One region of the Rhodoferax sp. GT1R46 genome, then DNA from elsewhere that is predicted to be linked to it. Evidence: predicted binding sites of a transcription regulator. Region 1 holds the regulator's gene; each other region holds the start of a gene.

Region 1 (5,742 bases):
CTTGGCGTTTTGCCTGGTATAAGGCCTTGTCGGCCCGCTCAACCAGGCTTGCAGGGGAGTCCGACTTGGTTGCGAATGCAACGCCCAAACTGGCCGTCAGGTTGCGATGCGGGCACTCCGTCGTTTCAATGGCACGACGAATCCGCTCAGCAACCACCATGGCTTCCGCACAATCGGTATTCGGGAGGATGACTGCAAACTCCTCTCCGCCATATCGGGCCACATGGTCGTAGTTGCGAGCCTCCGCCCGCAAGGTTTGTGCGAGTGTGTGCAAAATACCATCACCTGCAACATGACCAAAATCGTCGTTAAACGCTTTGAAATGATCCACATCGACCATGACCAGCGCCATTGGAAGATGCGCGCGCTGAAAACGTGCATGCTCCTCTTCCAGAACGCGGTCAAATGCGCGGCGGTTCAAAAGATCCGTGAGTGAGTCAGTCTGGGTTTGCCGGGACAGTTGCTGGTTCAATTCCTCCAGACGTTTCTGATAACTCTCCAGCTGCTTTTGGCGCGCTGTTTGTGCCTGGGCCAACAGACGCAATTCAGCATTGGCCCGCCGCAAGGCCAACAACTCACTGACTTGCCGGGACAATGCTTTCAGGGCTTCGGCCATGGCGGGCGTCAGGGTGCGAGGAACCCGGTCCAACACGCACACCGTTCCCAAGGCTGAGCCGGATGGCGTGAGCAGCGGCGCGCCAGCGTAGAACCGGATATTCGGGTCACCCGTTACCAACGGGTTGGTGGCAAAGCGGCGGTCCAGCGATGCATCGTGAACCTCCATGATTTGCTCAGGTTCAAGAATCGCATGCGCGCAGAAAGCTTGGCCCCGCGGCGTTTCCATTACATCGACACCCACTTTAGCCTTGAACCACTGACGATCCTCGTCCACCAGGGAAATCAGCGCCATGGGCACGCCACAGATGAGCGCTGCAAGGCTAACAATATCGTCATAGGCCTGTTCGGCCGGGGTGTCGAGCACAACGTAGCTTTTGAGCGCCTGCAATCGCAGAGACTCAAGGGAGTTGAAAGTGTCGTCCATGGGTGTCAGCGAGTGCGATTCGTTTTGAGAGCGAGAGAATTATGGCGTAACGCACCAGGGTGCGCCATTGTGTGCCAATGCCATCCATAGGGCCCAACCCGAACTTGCGGCGAGCGCAGCCCCTGCCAGCCGAATGCCCCATTGGCCGCTACCCCCACGAAGGGTGCCGCCCGATGCGCCGCGCAGTCGCAGCCACAACCAGGGGCCTGCCATCATGGTGACACTGGTACCCAACGCAAAGAGTGCCATCACCATGGCACCGCCCAGAGAGCTACCGGCCATGGCGGCTACCAGAAGTGCCGAATACAACAGGCCGCAGGGCAAAAAGGCCCACAAAGCGCCCAATACCAGTGGGGCACCACCTCCCCAGCGAGCGGCAAACGACCTGGTGTAACCCCACACCTTGCGCGCGGCGCTCTCCAGCCACATTGGCTGGCGCGCCTGCAGCAACAGCATCAGCCCCAGCACAAAGGCCGCCACATGGAAAAGGGACCACACCGGCCGCAACGCTGCCGACTGGACAGTCAGCCAGCCCAAGCCCTGCAGAGAAGCTGCGGCCACGGCACCCAGCACGGAATACCCTACCACTCGCCCCAATTGAAACGTCCACAGAGCAGCATTTTTACGCGAGCCGGCTGCCTGTCCAATACCCGCGCAGGCGGCGCCGCACATGGCTACGCAGTGGGGTCCACCCACTAGCCCCATCAACAGAGCAGTGAGCGCCAAAGAAGATTGCATCTGCCGATGCTAAATGATCTTGGAAAAACGCGCCCGTGTGCGGTCTGTCTGCAAATAACGGTCAAACACCATAGCCACCGCACGCACAAAAAACCAGCCCTGAGCGGTGACCTGAATACCGGCGGAATCAACAGTGACCATGCCTTGATCGGAAAGATCCGCAAGCGCTTCCAGCTCTTTGGCGAAATAGCTTTGAAAATCTACCAAATAGGCCAGATTGATCGACTCGAACTGCAATTCGCCCTGGCACATCAGCGCCATGATGACGGCACGGCGAACCAAGTCATCGCGCGACAGTGCCAGACCGCGCACCACGGGGAATCGTCCTTGGTCGAGGAGATCGCAATACTCCTCCATCGACTTGGCGTTCTGGCTATATGTCGCGCCGATCCGACCAATGGATGACACGCCCAGGCCAATCAGGTCGCAATCTGGCTGGGTGCTGTACCCCTGGAAATTGCGGTGCAGGCGTCCCTGGCGCTTGGCCACAGCCAACGCGTCTTCCGGCAAGGCAAAGTGATCCATGCCGACGTACACATAACCCGCACCCATGAACGCAGCCAGCGAACGGGACAGCATGGACACTTTGGCTGCCCCACTGGGCAATGACACAGTAGCAATGCGCCTTTGCGGCTTGAACCGTTCTGGCAAATGGGCGTAGGCATAAAGGGCAATCCGGTCGGGGCGCAACTCGTTGACCTGCGCCAGTGTGCGATCAAAGGACTCCGGACTTTGTTGGGGAAGTCCGTAGATCAGATCCACATTGATCGACTCAAACCCGCGCTCGCGTGCGGCCGCCACCAGAGCAAACACCTGCTCGGCAGGTTGCACTCGATGCACTGCTTTTTGCACCGCCGGATCAAAGTCTTGCACCCCAAAGCTCAGCCGGTTGAACCCAAGCTCGGCCAGGGTGTCGAGCCTGGAGGCGTCGATGGTTCGGGGGTCCACCTCAATGGAGTATTCGCCCCCAGGTGCAAACGTGAAATTGCGACGCAACATGGTCATCAACTCACGCAATTCGTCGTCACTCAAAAATGTAGGACTACCCCCACCAAGATGGACCTGACTGACTGTTTGGCCCAAACCGATTTGGGCCGTGTGCAAATCAACCTCACGGCTAAGGTAGCGCAGGTACGGCGCTGCACGGTCATGGTGCTTGGTAATGATTTTGTTGCAGGCACAGTAATAACACAGCGACTCGCAAAACGGGATGTGTACATAGAGCGAAAGCGGCAAGTTCATGGCAGCAGCGCCACCGCGCCGCATTGTCAGGGCCTGCGCGTAGTCATCCGCCGTAAATGCTTCGACAAAACGGTCTGCGGTTGGGTACGAGGTGTAGCGCGGGCCCGCCACGTCGTATCGACGCAACAAATCATCATTTATGGTTTCAGCAACTGGTTTCATGAACGCTCCAAGACAAGGGCTACTGTGCCGCCATTTGACTTTCCATCACTTGATTTGCATCAAGAACTTCGAAACTGGGTAAACTGGCCTGTCACTTACACTAGGTGAAATCCATGCCTGATCAAACATCCAAGCCCAACTCAGTCGCCGAAACCCGGGTGCCCCTTGCCGCGCATGCCGATTCCAAGATGGTCGCGATGAGCCCTCAATCCATCAAGGTGGCCTGCTCCAGCTGCAATTTGCGCGAACTGTGCATGCCGCTGGGGCTCAGTCCGGCTGAGCTTGATCGCATTGACGACGTCGTGGCTAGTCGACGCAAAGTCAAACGTGGAGACATACTTTTTCGCAATGGCGAAAGGTTTACCAGTCTTTACGCCATTCGCACCGGATTTTTCAAAACCTGCGTGGCTTCTGAGGATGGCCGGGACCAAGTTACGGGTTTTCAGATGGCTGGCGAAGTGATCGGGCTGGATGGCATTGTTAACGACTATCACACCTGCGATGCGGTGGCCCTGGAAGATGCCGAGGTATGCGTCATGCCCTTTGACCGCATTGAGGAGCTGTCGAGAGAGGTCAACGCCCTGCAACGCCATGTCCACAAGATCATGAGCCGCGAAATCGTCCGCGAAAATGGAGTGATGCTGCTGCTGGGGAGCATGCGCGCGGAAGAGCGCCTGGCGGCTTTCTTGCTGAATCTGGTGCAACGGCTGCATGCGCGGGGGTTTTCGCAATCCGAGTTGGTACTGCGGATGACGCGCGAGGAAATTGGAAGCTATCTTGGACTGAAGCTGGAAACCGTCAGCCGAACTTTCTCAAAATTTGTGGAAGAAGGCATAGTGGAAGTGAAGCAGCGCCACGTCCGGATACTCAATACCGATGCACTCAAAGACATCGTGAACCCCAAGGTTTGCAACTGACTCTGGCTGTTGCACCTGTAATCAGCAAGAACCCTGTTTGGGGCAGCCGTCCGGACGGTCCGTCTCTGGCAGAGGGCAGCGATTGACCTCAAAGGGCGACATGGACAACAGTGTGGTCAAGGCGCTTGAAGCCATGGTGAGACCCCAAAACACAAAAAATGCGACGGTGTATACCCCTTGGCGAGACCAGTCCAGCGGCTGACCAAACCAGTGCAGATCCTGCGGGTCAATCATCGCAAAAACCAGTATTTCCAGCGCGCCGGCCACCAGAAACGCAGGCCAGATAATCCACATCAGTCGTTGCTGCAGCATGTTCTTCTCCTCCTGAGGACTGGGCATTTCAATGTGGAGCACCTGATGAAATCACGGCGTTTTGGGGGCAGGAACACCGGTAGCCGCATGATTGCGCGCCTGTGTGGCGGGTGCCAGACTGGACGGGTTGTCACCCAGAGTCTTGTTGATTTCTATTCCCTTTCGGTAATAGTCTTCGTCCAACACCGGATCTTTACCGACCAATGCCAGATAGAACGTCACAAATGACGCGACGACCACGATTGCGGGGCCGGAGATGACAAGCCAGACGTGACCGAACTTCCACCATGGACGCGCGGGATTCAGGTTGGATGGGGTCATGGGAAACTCCTTAACGGGGAACAATGAAAACAGATTTTTCCGACACATGGCCCTGTGAGCCTTGTGCAGAAATTTCGAAGTGAATAACGTGAGAACCTGGAGGGGCCACCTCATACGGCGCATCAATCCGAACGGCCACCCACCGCGCCTGAGTGGACTCTACGACGACTTCATCGTCAGAGACGACTGCCAAACCGGGCAGACCTTCGACCGCAATTCGGAAGCGCTGCGTAGACTCGGTCGCATTCATTACCTGAAGGCGGTAGACATTCTCAATGCGACCGCCGTCCACGACGCGTGCCAACACACCCCGATCACGAACTACATCGACCTTGAATGGGGTCCGCGTAGCCAGGCTCAAAGCCATTGCGATCACCACCGATCCAAGAATCGCCGTGTAGACCAGCACCCGTGGGCGCAGCACATGGCGCAGGGTCTGGGACCCCGTCCAGTGTTGGCTCACTGCGTTTTGGGTCGAGTACTTCACCAAGCCCCGTGCGTAACCCATCTTGTCCATGACCGTGTCGCAAACGTCGGCGCAGGCACCGCACCCAATACATTCGTATTGAAGCCCTTTGCGAATATCAATGCCGGTCGGACAAACCTGAACGCACAGACTGCAGTCCACACAGGCACCGAGTTTCAAAGTAGACAGATCTGCCTTTCTGGACCGTGCACCGCGAGGCTCACCGCGTTCTTCGTCGTAGGTGACGATAAGCGTGTCTTTGTCGAACATGGCGCTCTGGAACCGCGCGTACGGGCACATGTGCTTGCACACCTGCTCGCGCATGAAGCCCGCATTGCCATAAGTGGCAAAACCGTAGAAGAAGGTCCAGAAGATTTCCCACGAACCCATGTTGAGCTGAACGAACTCCAGACCCAACTCCTTGATCGGGGTGAAATAGCCGACGAACGTGAAGCCCGTCCACAACGCCACTGCGAGCCACAAGAGGTGCTTGCCAGATTTGCGCAGAACTTTGTCGAAATTCCACGGGCCCGCATCGCGGC
Region 2 (5,742 bases), on a different contig from region 1:
GCGCTTCGGCGACGGTGCACCGCGCTCCGAACGCCATTTGGCGGAACAGGCCAAGCCCTTTTCGGTCCAGTGAATGGTGTCATTCGCGCTGGCGATATCGGTTGGGGAGGAAGTGCTGGAGGAATCGGGCATTAGGACGAATTAGAAAGTTGGTGCACCCTAGTTTTAACAGATGGCGAGTGCGGCCTACAGATTGCCCGCCAGCAGTCGTCTGATCACTGTGTCCTTGAAGCTGTGGGCATCGGACAATCCCAGGCGTTGTTGAAAGGCCGAAGGCATATCCTTGCCCTCCCAAAAGCTCTTGAGTGCGAGCGACAGCATTTCCACGGGATGCTCGCTGGCGTGCTTTAGCTTCTTGAGCGCGTTCACGATGTGCAACTCTTCGTCTGTGAGGTCCGTGCCGAACGGATAGTCCGGCAACAGACCTGCTTCGGCCCACGGGTGGAGTTTTTCTGCCAGCATATGCGGCAGATTGTGGCGGTAGCGCTCGGGCACTTCGTAGTGCGCATCGAGTTTTCCGTGCGCTTTGGCTTGCTTGACCAGTTCGTCCTGAAAACGGGAGTCGGCAATGGCGATCAGACGTTTGACGACCTCGCCATCCGGTTGTCCCCGTAATTCGGCCACGCCGTATTCCGTAATGACGATGTCGCGCAGGTGGCGCGGTATCGTCACATGACCATAGTTCCACACGATGCTGCTGTTCAGTCCGGACTTGTTGTCATGGGTCGCCCGTAGCATCATGATGAGTCGTGCGTCAGGCAACGCATGGGCCATAGCCACGAAGTTGTACTGCCCTCCCACGCCACTGACGACCTGGCCGGACTCCAATGCGTCACTGGCAGCGGCTCCCAGCAGGGTGACGATCATGGTGGTGTTCATGAACCGCGCGTCGCGTCGCTGTGCTCGCTTCAGGTCTTCCTGTCCGTAGAGCTGGTTGATGAAATCGATGCGCGTCATGTCAATCTTGGCCAGCTCCTGCGGGGGCATGGTGCGCAGCCGTTCGTAGAAATCACGCGGCCCAAGAAAAAAACCACCGGTCATGAAAATGCCACCCAGCAGTCGCGACCCGAGCATATGCTGGGAGACGCAGGCAAAAGATTCTTCGTTACTCAGATCAGCGCTGCAACGCTGATCACCCATCGCCAACTGATTGCCATCCAGCGCCACAGACGCGCGCAACACGCCAAAGCGCTGCAAAAAGGAGAGGTCCTCACTGTCAATCGGTAAGCGCACACGCCGTGCATCAATCAACGCGCGCAGAGTTTGAGGCGTGACGGTTTCATCCGCGATGGCGCCCTGGTTGAGCAGTTGTTGTAACACGGCATCTTTGAACACCTCACGGCGAATAATGCCGGCCTCGATCAGCTTGAGGAAGCCGTTGACGAACATTTCCGAGCAGCCATAGAGGCCTTTGTCAAAGCGCCCCAGATCACGTCCGGCCAGACCATCGGGACACAGAGACTCCAGGATCCTCTGGTATTCCATACTGTGCCGATCCCGCACGATCAGTGCCTGGCCAATGGCGTCTCCAAGTGAACCGATGCCGATTTGCAAGGTGCCGCCATCGGCGACCAGGCTGGACGCGTGCAAGCCGATGGCATAGTCCGCCAGTCCGACCTTGTTGTTGGGTGGAGAAAACATGGTGTGCGTACCCGCCGGGTCTGTGACCACCACGTCAAAAAAATCGGCTTCCACTTCAGCGGTGTTGGGCATGAATGGCATTTTTTGGTTGATAACGCCTATGGCAATGATTTTTTTGCCGCTAGCGCGAAACTTCTCCATGACTTCCAGCACAACGTCCGGGTTGCTCGACAGGCTCAGGTGCAATCCATTCTCGTCTTGCCGTGATGCAACGGCTTGGGCCATCACATTCATTCCTTGTACCCCCATGTCGCGGGCGATATGGGTGTAATTGCTGGACATATAGTTCTGCTGCGCCACCACATTACCCAAGTAGTCGCCAGTTTTCATGAATACTTCGACCACCTCAATGTTGGGCGGCAAGCCGGCGCCGCGTGAGTCCTTGACGTATTCGAGGTCCGGATAGTCGGCAAATACCCGCTCGACCAGTGGTCCCAGGAAATGCTGTTCCAGCGCACTCTTTCCAACGGGCCGCTCAAGAGAGAGGGCCGTGATGATTTTGAGGTGCCGAGCCGGGTTGGCCTTGATGCGGTGGTACAGCGCGTTGACAAATGGATTGGGTTTTCCCACACCCAGCGGGATACCGAGCACGATATCGCCAAGTGTCGTGTCCAATACGTAGTCTACGCAAGCGTCGATCGAATCCATCATGAGAGGGGTTGTCATAAGTCTCCTTTTTTTTGGCCCTGGTGGTCTTTGGCCGCAACTCTAGGTTCGTTCGGAAATAAGACCTTGCTGTAGATCAATTTACTGCCAAGTCCTTCAGCAACAGGCTGCCGGGTTGGTGCCGAAGTAGTGGTGTGGGTGGCCTGTCTTAAACTACGTGCTCACTCTTCTTCGCACCAACCTTGATTGCCGACCTTCCTCCCTTGCACCAACCTCTGGCCGAACGCCTGCGCCCACGGCGGCTGGGAGAGGTGATCGGTCAGCAGCATCTCTTGGGCGAGGGAATGGCGCTGCGGCTGGCGTTTGAATCGGGGCAGCCGCACAGTTGCATTTTGTGGGGGCCACCGGGTGTCGGCAAGACCACCATCGCGCGGCTCATGGCCGATGCTTTTGATGCGCAATTCATCACCATCAGCGCGGTGCTCGGCGGGGTCAAGGATATCCGTGAGGCGGTGGAGCAGGCTCAGATTGCACTGGGCCACGGCCGACGCACCATTGTGTTTGTCGACGAAGTGCACCGCTTCAACAAGAGCCAGCAAGATTCATTCTTGTCCCATGTGGAAAGTGGCTTGTTCACCTTTATCGGAGCCACTACCGAAAACCCGTCTTTTGAGGTCAATTCAGCTTTGCTTTCGCGGGCTGCGGTGTATGTTCTGCAGCCGCTGACAGAGGAAGATTTGAAACAAATTGTGGCTCGGGCCCTCGCCGATGCTGCGCTGCCAGCTATCGAAAGCATAGCAATAGATCGACTGGTGGCCTATGCGGATGGCGATGCACGGCGGCTCTTGAACACGTTGGAGACACTGGCCGTGGCAGCGCGTCAGGAGCGCCAGGAGCAGGTCACCGACACGTGGCTGCTCAAAGTGCTGGGTGAGCGCATGCGCCGCTACGATAAAGGGGGCGAGCAGTTTTTTGATTCCATCAGCGCGCTGCACAAGTCGGTGCGTGGCTCTGACCCGGATGCATCGTTGTATTGGTTTGTGCGCATGCTCGATGGGGGTGCAGACCCACGCTACATGGCACGCCGACTTATCCGTATGGCCAGTGAAGACATTGGCCTGGCTGACCCGCGAGCTCTGCGCCTGGCACTGGATGCGGCGGATGTGTATGAACGACTGGGTAGCCCCGAGGGGGAGCTTGCCTTGGCTGAATGCGTGGTTTATCTTGCCGTGGCACCCAAATCCAACGCGGTTTACAAAGCTTTCAATGAAGTCAAAGCGTTCGTGCGGAAAGATGGCACCCGCCCGGTACCCATGCACCTGCGCAATGCGCCCACGAAGCTCATGAAAGAGCTCGATTACGGCAAGGGTTACCGCTATGCGCATGACGAAGAGGGCGGTTTCGCTGCAGGGGAGCAGTATTTGCCAGACGGTATGCAAGAGGTCAGTTTCTACCGCCCGGTAGAGCGGGGGCTGGAGATTCGAATCGCCGAGAAATTGCGCAGCCTCAAAGCCCTTAATCTGAAGAAGTAAAGCGGCCGTGAGCAGCGATGTATGAATACCCCGCAAGGGTAAACCCCGCAGATTCAGCGCTCAAAATTCATTACAGCTTCGTTACAATCCTTCCCACTTGCCTGTCGCACCATCAATCATGGCGGGCTTTTTGCTTAAGAACAGGTACAGCCCAAAAGGCCGCACCGCTTCGTCATCAAATTGTCGATCCGCAGATTGCTGACTTACGCGCCGGCCACAAATCGGAGAAGTTATATGGATATTTTTTTGCAGCAGATCATCAATGGTCTGGTGTTGGGTAGCATGTACGCGCTGATTGCGCTCGGCTACACCATGGTGTACGGCATTATCAACCTGATCAATTTCGCCCATGGCGAAGTGATGATGGTTGGGGCCCTGACCAGTTGGACCATCATTGGTCTGATGCAGGAATCAATGCCCGGTACACCCGGGTACCTCATTTTGATCATCGCGCTGGTCATTGCCTGCATCGTGGCGGCATCACTCAATTTTGTCATTGAGAAGGTTGCCTACCGGCCCCTGCGCAATAGCCCCAAATTGGCACCCCTGATCACGGCCATCGGCATGTCGATCCTGTTGCAGACGCTGGCCATGATCATCTGGAAGCCCAACTACAAGTCGTATCCCACGCTCTTGCCCAGTACGCCTTTCAATATCGGCGGTGCGGTTATTACGCCGACCCAGGTGATGATTCTGGGCTTTACGGCGGTATCGCTGGCTGTCCTGATGTGGCTGGTCAACTACACCAAATTGGGGCGTGCCATGCGCGCAACAGCCGAAAACCCCCGTGTGGCAGGCCTGATGGGCGTTAAGCCGGACGTGGTAATTTCGGCTACGTTCATTATTGGTGCAGTTCTGGCCGCCATTGCGGGTGTGATGTATGCCTCCAACTACGGTACGGCGCAGCATGCCATGGGGTTCCTGCCGGGTCTGAAAGCCTTCACGGCTGCAGTGTTTGGGGGTATCGGCAATCTGGGCGGTGCTGTTGTCGGGGCCATTCTGCTGGGTCTCATTGAGTCTATCGGAGCGGGCTACATCGGCGAGCTCACTGGCGGAGTATTGGGTAGCCACTATTCCGACATTTTTGCTTTTATTGTTTTGATCATCGTGTTGACACTGCGTCCGTCGGGGCTGCTGGGTGAGCGCGTGGCCGACCGCGCTTGAGGAGCACTCTCACATGAAACAACAACAAAAAATCGTTGCGTTCCTGATTGCATCGGTGGGCCTGCTGATCCTGCCTCTGATCCTGCAACAGTTCGGGAATGCTTGGGTGCGTATTGCCGATATGGCTTTGCTCTATGTACTGCTGTCTCTGGGACTGAATATTGTCGTGGGCTACGCAGGTCTGCTGGACTTGGGTTACGTGGCTTTCTTTGCCATCGGAGCCTACATGTTCGGCCTGATGGCATCACCGCACCTGACGGATACCTTTCCCATGATTGCGGCCATGTTCCCTAATGGGATGCATACCCCTTTGTGGTTGGTTTTACCGCTGGCGGCCGGTCTGGCGGGGGTGTTCGGAATCTTGCTGGGAGCGCCCACCTTGCGGTTGCGCGGAGATTACCTGGCCATTGTGACGCTTGGGTTTGGCGAAATCATCCGGGTGTTCCTGAACAACCTGGACCATCCGGTCAACATCACCAATGGTCCCAAAGGGGTGAGTCAGATCGATTCGCTGCACTTTTTTGGACTGGATCTGGGAAAGAAGCTTTCCGTGGGCGGATTTGAACTGGCGTCGGTATCGCTTTACTACTATCTGTTTTTGATACTGGTGATTTTCAGCATCATTATTTGTCACCGGCTGGAACTCTCGCGCGTGGGTCGTGCCTGGATGGCCATTCGCGAGGACGAAATCGCTGCCAAGGCCATGGGTATCAACACGCGCAACCTGAAGCTTCTTGCATTCGGCATGGGTGCCACTTTTGGCGGTGTTTCCGGCGCAATGTTCGCGGCCTTTCAGGGA
Region 3 (5,742 bases), on a different contig from region 1:
GTAGGTGTGGGCCATCTGACCCACGATGTATTCGTCACCGCGCTGGCAGTGCGCCATGATGGCGCACAGGTTGCTCTGCGTGCCGGTGGGCATGAACAGCGCGGCTTCAAAGCCCAGCATCTGCGCGATCTGGTCTTGCAATGCGTTCACGCTGGGGTCGTCGGCAAACACGTCATCACCCAGGGGGGCTGCCATCATGGCTGCGCGCATGGCGGCCGTGGGTTGCGTGACGGTGTCACTGCGCAGATCAACTATTGTGGTCATATTGGCCTCTAGCCCCCGTAGATACTGCACAAGCAGCTATTTAATTTATAGCAAAAAATTCTTCAGCATGGCATGGCCGTGCTCAGTGAGGATGGACTCAGGATGAAACTGCACCCCCTCCATGCGCACCGCTTCGGGCAAACCGGTGTGGCGCACGCCCATGATTTCGCCATCAAGGGTCCAGGCGGTGATTTTCAGTTCCTTGGGGCAGGTCGCGCGCTCGATCGCCAGCGAATGGTAGCGGTTGACGGTGAACTTTTCTGGCAATCCGGCAAACACGCCCTCCCCGGTCGTGGTGATCACACTGGTCTTGCCGTGCATGAGTTGCTGTGCCCGCACGATCTTGCCGCCGAGTGCCGCGCCGATGCTCTGGTGCCCCAGGCACACGCCCAGAATGGGCAGCTTGCCAATAAAGTGCTGGATGGCGGCCACCGAGATACCCGCCTCGGCCGGTGAGCACGGCCCTGGCGACACCACCAGCCGGTCGGGGTTGCGCGCGGCAATGCCCTCGACGGTGATTTCATCGTTGCGAAACACCTCGACTTCGGCACCGAGTTCACCAAAATACTGGACGATGTTGTAGGTAAAACTGTCGTAGTTGTCGATCATCAACAACCGGGGTTTTGCGGCGCTCATTCCAGTCCCTCCTCAACCAGTTCGCTGGCACGCAGCAGTGCGCGCGCCTTGGCCTCTGTTTCTTTCCACTCCAGCTCGGGCACGCTGTCGGCCACCACGCCGGCAGCCGCCTGCACATACAGAGTCTGGTCCTTGATGATGCCGGTGCGGATGGCAATGGCCACATCCATATCACCGGCGTAGCTGAGGTAGCCACAGGCACCGCCATAGAGGCCGCGCTTGGTCGGCTCCAGCTGGTCAATCAGCTCCATGGCATGCACCTTGGGTGCGCCAGTGAGGGTGCCCGCAGGAAAGGTGGCCTTGAGCACGTCCATGCTGGTCATGCCGTCCAGCAGGGTGCCTTCGACATTGCTCACGATGTGCATCACATGGCTGTAGCGCTCCACGCAGAATGCATCCGACACCTTGACACTGCCAATCTTGGCGATGCGGCCAATGTCGTTGCGCGCCAGGTCAATCAGCATTACATGCTCAGCGCGCTCCTTGGGGTCGTTCACCAACTCCACCTCGGCGGCCTTGTCGAGCTCGGGCGTCGCGCCACGGGGGCGGGTTCCGGCCAACGGGCGAATGGTTACCCTGGTTTCCAGGGTTCCGTCTACATTGACCTGCTCCTGGCGCACCAGAATCTCCGGGCTGGCGCCCACCACATGGAAATCTCCAAAGTGGTAGTAGTACATATACGGGCTGGGGTTGAGCGAACGCAGCGCACGGTACAGGCTGAGGGGTGACTCGGTGTAGCGCTTCTTGATGCGCTGCCCCACCTGCACCTGCATGAAATCGCCTCCGGCAATCAGCTCCTTGGCACGCTCTACGGCGGCAATGTAATCCGCCTTGGCAAAGTCACGCTGGGCGGGGTAGCCCGGTGTCGGCTTGACGGCCGGAATACTGACGGCCTGCGCCAGCCGGTCCTTGAGCTCCCGCAGGCGCCGCTTGGCCCGCGAGTAGGCCTCAGGCTGTCCGGGGTCGGCGTACACAATCAAATACAGCTTGCCCGACAGGTTGTCAATCACCGCCAGTTCTTCACACTGCAACAGCAGAATGTCGGGGCAGCCCAGCTCGTCGGGCGGACATGTGGCTTCGAGCTTCTTTTCGATGTAACGCACCGCGTCATAGCCAAAGTAGCCAGCGAGCCCACCGCAAAAGCGCGGCAAACCGGGGCGCAGGGCCACTCTGAATCGCTTTTGGTAATCGGCAATAAAGTCCAGCGGGTTGGCGCTGGATGTTTCCACCACCACGCCGTCGGTCACCACCTCGGTGCGGGCGTCCTTGCCAAAGCCACTGGCACGCACCAGTGTGCGGGCGGGCAAACCAATAAAGCTGTAGCGACCAAAACGCTCGCCACCCACCACCGACTCCAGCAAGAAACTGTATTTGCCGGTATCCAGGTCATCCACGATGGTGGCACCGGGCATGTGGGCCAGCTTGAGATACAGGGACAGTGGCGTCTCCAGGTCGGCAAACGCCTGGGCCATCAAAGGAATGCGATTAAAGCCTTGTGCGCTTAACGCCAGGAATTCTGGTTCAGAGATCACGGGTATTTACCTCTCAATGCGCAGTGGCCGCCGGGGCCACCAGCGCCTCATGGGGGAAGACGGGGTGCGCGCAAGATGTCGGAAAGGAAGTCCGTGCCGCTTGACCGCGCAAAACTCACCAGGGAGCCGCGCATTGCCGTCTGGTGATCAGACGTGGCGCGCAGCAGTGAGCTCAGGCATGACAGTCGGCGTACGCCAGGGCCAAGCCCCCCGGTCGCTGCAACCTGTAATGCTGATGTAGTGGATAAACATGGTGCCAGTGTAGCAAACCTGAAGACACCCGCTGCCGGCAAACCCACGCAGGCTTCCCTGTCGGTACTCTCGAAAACCCGCATACACAGCGCCTGGGAAAAAGTGCAAAATAGCGACTCAAAAACGAACGACCGTTCTTTTTTTTAATCCGGGAATACAACATGCAATTGAAGAAACACCTTCTCACTGGCTCCCTGGCTCTTTGTCTTAGTGGGGCCGCTTTGGCCGCCCCCATGGAAATCAATGGCGTGAAAGTGGAAGACAGTGCCGTGGTGGCCGGAGCCAAACTCCCGCTCAATGGCGCAGGCACGCGGTACAAAGGTCCTTTCAAGGTGTATGTTGCCGAGCTGTATGCGAGCAAGAAGGTGTCTTCGCTGGATGAGCTGGCTGGAGCCCAAGGCCCCAAGCGCCTGACTATGACTTTTGTCCGGGACATTGACGCCGGCGCCTTTGGCAAGCTGATGACCCGCGGGGTAGAAGACAACGTGCCCAAGCACGAAATGTCCAAGCTCGTCCCCGGCCTGATCCGCATGAGTGATGTCTTTTCAGCCAACAAGCAACTGGTCGTTGGTGACGTCATCACACTGGACTGGATTCCCGGTACAGGAATGGTCGTCACGGCAAAGGGCAAGGTCCAGGGAGACCCCTTCAAGGAGCCCGAATTCTTCAAGGCCATCATGTCCATCTGGCTGGGCCAGGTGCCGGCGGACTTCAAGCTCAAGGACGCATTGCTCAGCGTCAAATAGTCGGCCAGAACCCTGAAGGCCACTAGTCGGCCCAGGGGATCTCCGCCAAAGAATCAGCAAAGGCGTCTGCATCCACCGCGTGCACCGGTTGTCCGTGGTTGTAGCCATACGTGACCATCAACACCGGACAACCTGCAGCGCGCGCAGCCAGTGCATCGTTGCTGGAGTCGCCCACCATCAAGGTGCGCTCTGGCAACGAGCCCAGTAATTCACAGGCCTTCAGCAGAGGCATGGGGTCGGGCTTCTTGCGCTCCACCGCGTCGCCACCCAGGGTGACTTCGAAGAAACCATCGAGCGCCTTCATGCGCAACAAGTCCTTTGCAAAAGCGGTCGGTTTGTTGGTGACGCAAGCCAGCCGCAAACCCATGGACTGCAGTCGTATCAACCCCTCCAGCGCGCCGGGGTACACCTGCGCATACTGGCCGTTGATGGTTCGGTAATGCAGCTGATAGCTCTGCCATGCCTTCTCATAAATTGCTATGAATTGTGTAGCTGCCAGCGCAGTATCCACGTGGGCTAGAAGGCTTTTTATCAGATGTTCGGAGCCACGCCCCACCAAGCGCTCCACGACGTTGCGTTCCACCACGTAGTCCGCAAATGGTGCAGGCAGGTCATGCAGCATGCGCTGCAATGCCACGACAAAGTCACCCAGGGTGTCGACCAGAGTACCGTCCAGGTCGATGATGGCAGCGGAAAATTTTTGCGGGGAAAAAGTCATGGCGTTGAAATGAGAGGGGGGCTGCAATAGCAAAAAAACAGGGGATGGAAAGTAGTTGACCCAAATCAATACCGCCTGGGCGCAGCACCTTAGGATGCATCCCTTTACGACAATCTAAGGGTTTTCCATTATGTCCATTGAACTGTACCGGGACAAAACCCATGCGTGTCTGATGTTCACTGACCTCATTGACGGGTACGGAGAAGCGGTACAGGCCAACCAGTTCCTGATCATGGACGGCGATACCGGTGCCATCATCGACCCGGGCGGCAACCTGGCGTTCAACGAGCTTTTTTTGGGCATGTCACGGCACTTCGCGCCGAACAAACTTTCCTACATTCTCGCCTCGCACGCCGATCCCGACATCATTGCGTCGCTGGATCGCTGGATGACATCCACCCCCGCCAAGCTGGTTATTTCCAGAATATGGGAGCGTTTTGCGCCCCACTTTACCAAGGCCGGAAAAACCGAAGACCGGGTCATTGGTGTTCCGGATGCGGGTGGAAAGCTGGCCTTGGGCCACCATGAAATCTGGTTGCTGCCAGCGCACTTCATGCATTCTGAAGGCAACTTTCATTTCTATGACCCCGTAAGCCGCATCCTGTTCACCGGCGACTTGGGCGCCTCCATGACCACCGGGCAGCAGGCCCAGCAATTTGTCACCGACTTGAAAGCCCACATTCCATTAATGGAAGGCTTCCACCGCCGCTACATGGTGTCCAACAAGATCCTGCGGCTCTGGGTGCGCATGGCCCGTCAGCTGGATATATCCATGCTGGTTCCCCAGCACGGCGCACCGATCGTGGGACCTGTGGCCATTGCGCAATTCTTTGAGTGGATTGAGTCCCTGAGTTGCGGCATCGACTTGTTTGATGACCGGGCCTACCAACTCCCCACCTTGAAAATCGATCCCCTGCGTGGCGCAAAGCCGGCCTTGCACGCGGTCAGGGCGTGAACACCGTCGACTGCACCCAGTCCACCAGCGCTTCGGCTTCGAGGGGTTTGCTGTACAGGTAGCCTTGTCCCTTGTCGCAGCCCAGCGTCGCCATGAGCACGGCCTGCTCGGCTGTTTCAATGCCTTCGGCCACAGTTCCCAGCCCCAAGGTCTGCGCCATGCGGATCGTGGCCTCGATCAGCACGCGCCGGTAATCACTGCTTTGCGCGAGACTGACAAACGAACGGTCAATCTTCACAAAGTCCACCGGCATTTCATGCAGGCACGACAGGGACGAGTAACCCGTACCAAAGTCGTCCAGCGACAGCGCCACGCCGAGCGCCCGCAGTTCATGCAGCGTGTGGATCACCCGCTCGTCCTGCGCCGCCAAGCTCTCGGTCACTTCCAGAACCAGTTGGCCGGAGGACATTCCGTTGGCGCGCAGCGCATCCTGCACTTGCCCAACCAAACCGGGCAGGTGCAACTGGGCCCGAGAGAGATTCACAGCAATGGAGGGCGGCGCCGCACTGCCCAGAACAGTCTGCATGGACGCAAATGCATGGCAAGCCGTTTGCAGCACAAACTGTCCCAGCGCACCAATCAGACCGCAGTTCTCGGCAACGGGAATGAACTCCACTGGCGGCACCAACCCGCGCTGGG

Evidence for each region. The regulator FNR, encoded in region 1, switches genes on or off when oxygen is low (the NO sensors DNR and NnrR bind a similar motif). The targets are predictions, from matches to a motif close to TTGATNNNNATCAA.
Region 2: AC097W_RS18040 (acetyl-CoA hydrolase/transferase C-terminal domain-containing protein) is a predicted target of FNR. The motif match lies at 2,374-2,387, and genes of this name have one in related genera.
Region 3: AC097W_RS05740 (oxygen-binding di-iron domain-containing protein) is a predicted target of FNR. The motif match lies at 4,204-4,217, and genes of this name have one in related genera.

Annotation. Positions count from the first base shown of each region.
Region 1 covers NZ_JBWMBC010000006.1:244,699-250,440, reverse strand. The annotation lists gene AC097W_RS14840 (GGDEF domain-containing protein) at 1-1,042, opposite strand, end outside; gene AC097W_RS14835 (sulfite exporter TauE/SafE family protein) at 1,082-1,780, opposite strand; gene hemN (oxygen-independent coproporphyrinogen III oxidase) at 1,790-3,184, opposite strand; gene fnr (fumarate/nitrate reduction transcriptional regulator Fnr) at 3,382-4,101, shown strand; gene AC097W_RS14820 (hypothetical protein) at 4,123-4,413, opposite strand; gene AC097W_RS14815 (FixH family protein) at 4,465-4,734, opposite strand; gene ccoG (cytochrome c oxidase accessory protein CcoG) at 4,745-5,742, opposite strand, start outside.
Region 2 covers NZ_JBWMBC010000009.1:151,767-157,508, forward strand. The annotation lists gene AC097W_RS18035 (methyltransferase) at 1-132, opposite strand, end outside; gene AC097W_RS18040 (acetyl-CoA hydrolase/transferase C-terminal domain-containing protein) at 187-2,307, opposite strand; gene AC097W_RS18045 (replication-associated recombination protein A) at 2,511-3,779, shown strand; gene AC097W_RS18050 (branched-chain amino acid ABC transporter permease) at 4,014-4,943, shown strand; gene AC097W_RS18055 (ABC transporter permease subunit) at 4,957-5,742, shown strand, end outside.
Region 3 covers NZ_JBWMBC010000002.1:73,019-78,760, forward strand. The annotation lists gene ltaE (low-specificity L-threonine aldolase) at 1-264, opposite strand, end outside; gene AC097W_RS05720 (anthranilate synthase component II) at 310-900, opposite strand; gene AC097W_RS05725 (anthranilate synthase component I family protein) at 897-2,432, opposite strand; gene AC097W_RS05730 (chalcone isomerase family protein) at 2,846-3,430, shown strand; gene gph (phosphoglycolate phosphatase) at 3,453-4,148, opposite strand; gene AC097W_RS05740 (oxygen-binding di-iron domain-containing protein) at 4,279-5,103, shown strand; gene AC097W_RS05745 (putative bifunctional diguanylate cyclase/phosphodiesterase) at 5,093-5,742, opposite strand, start outside.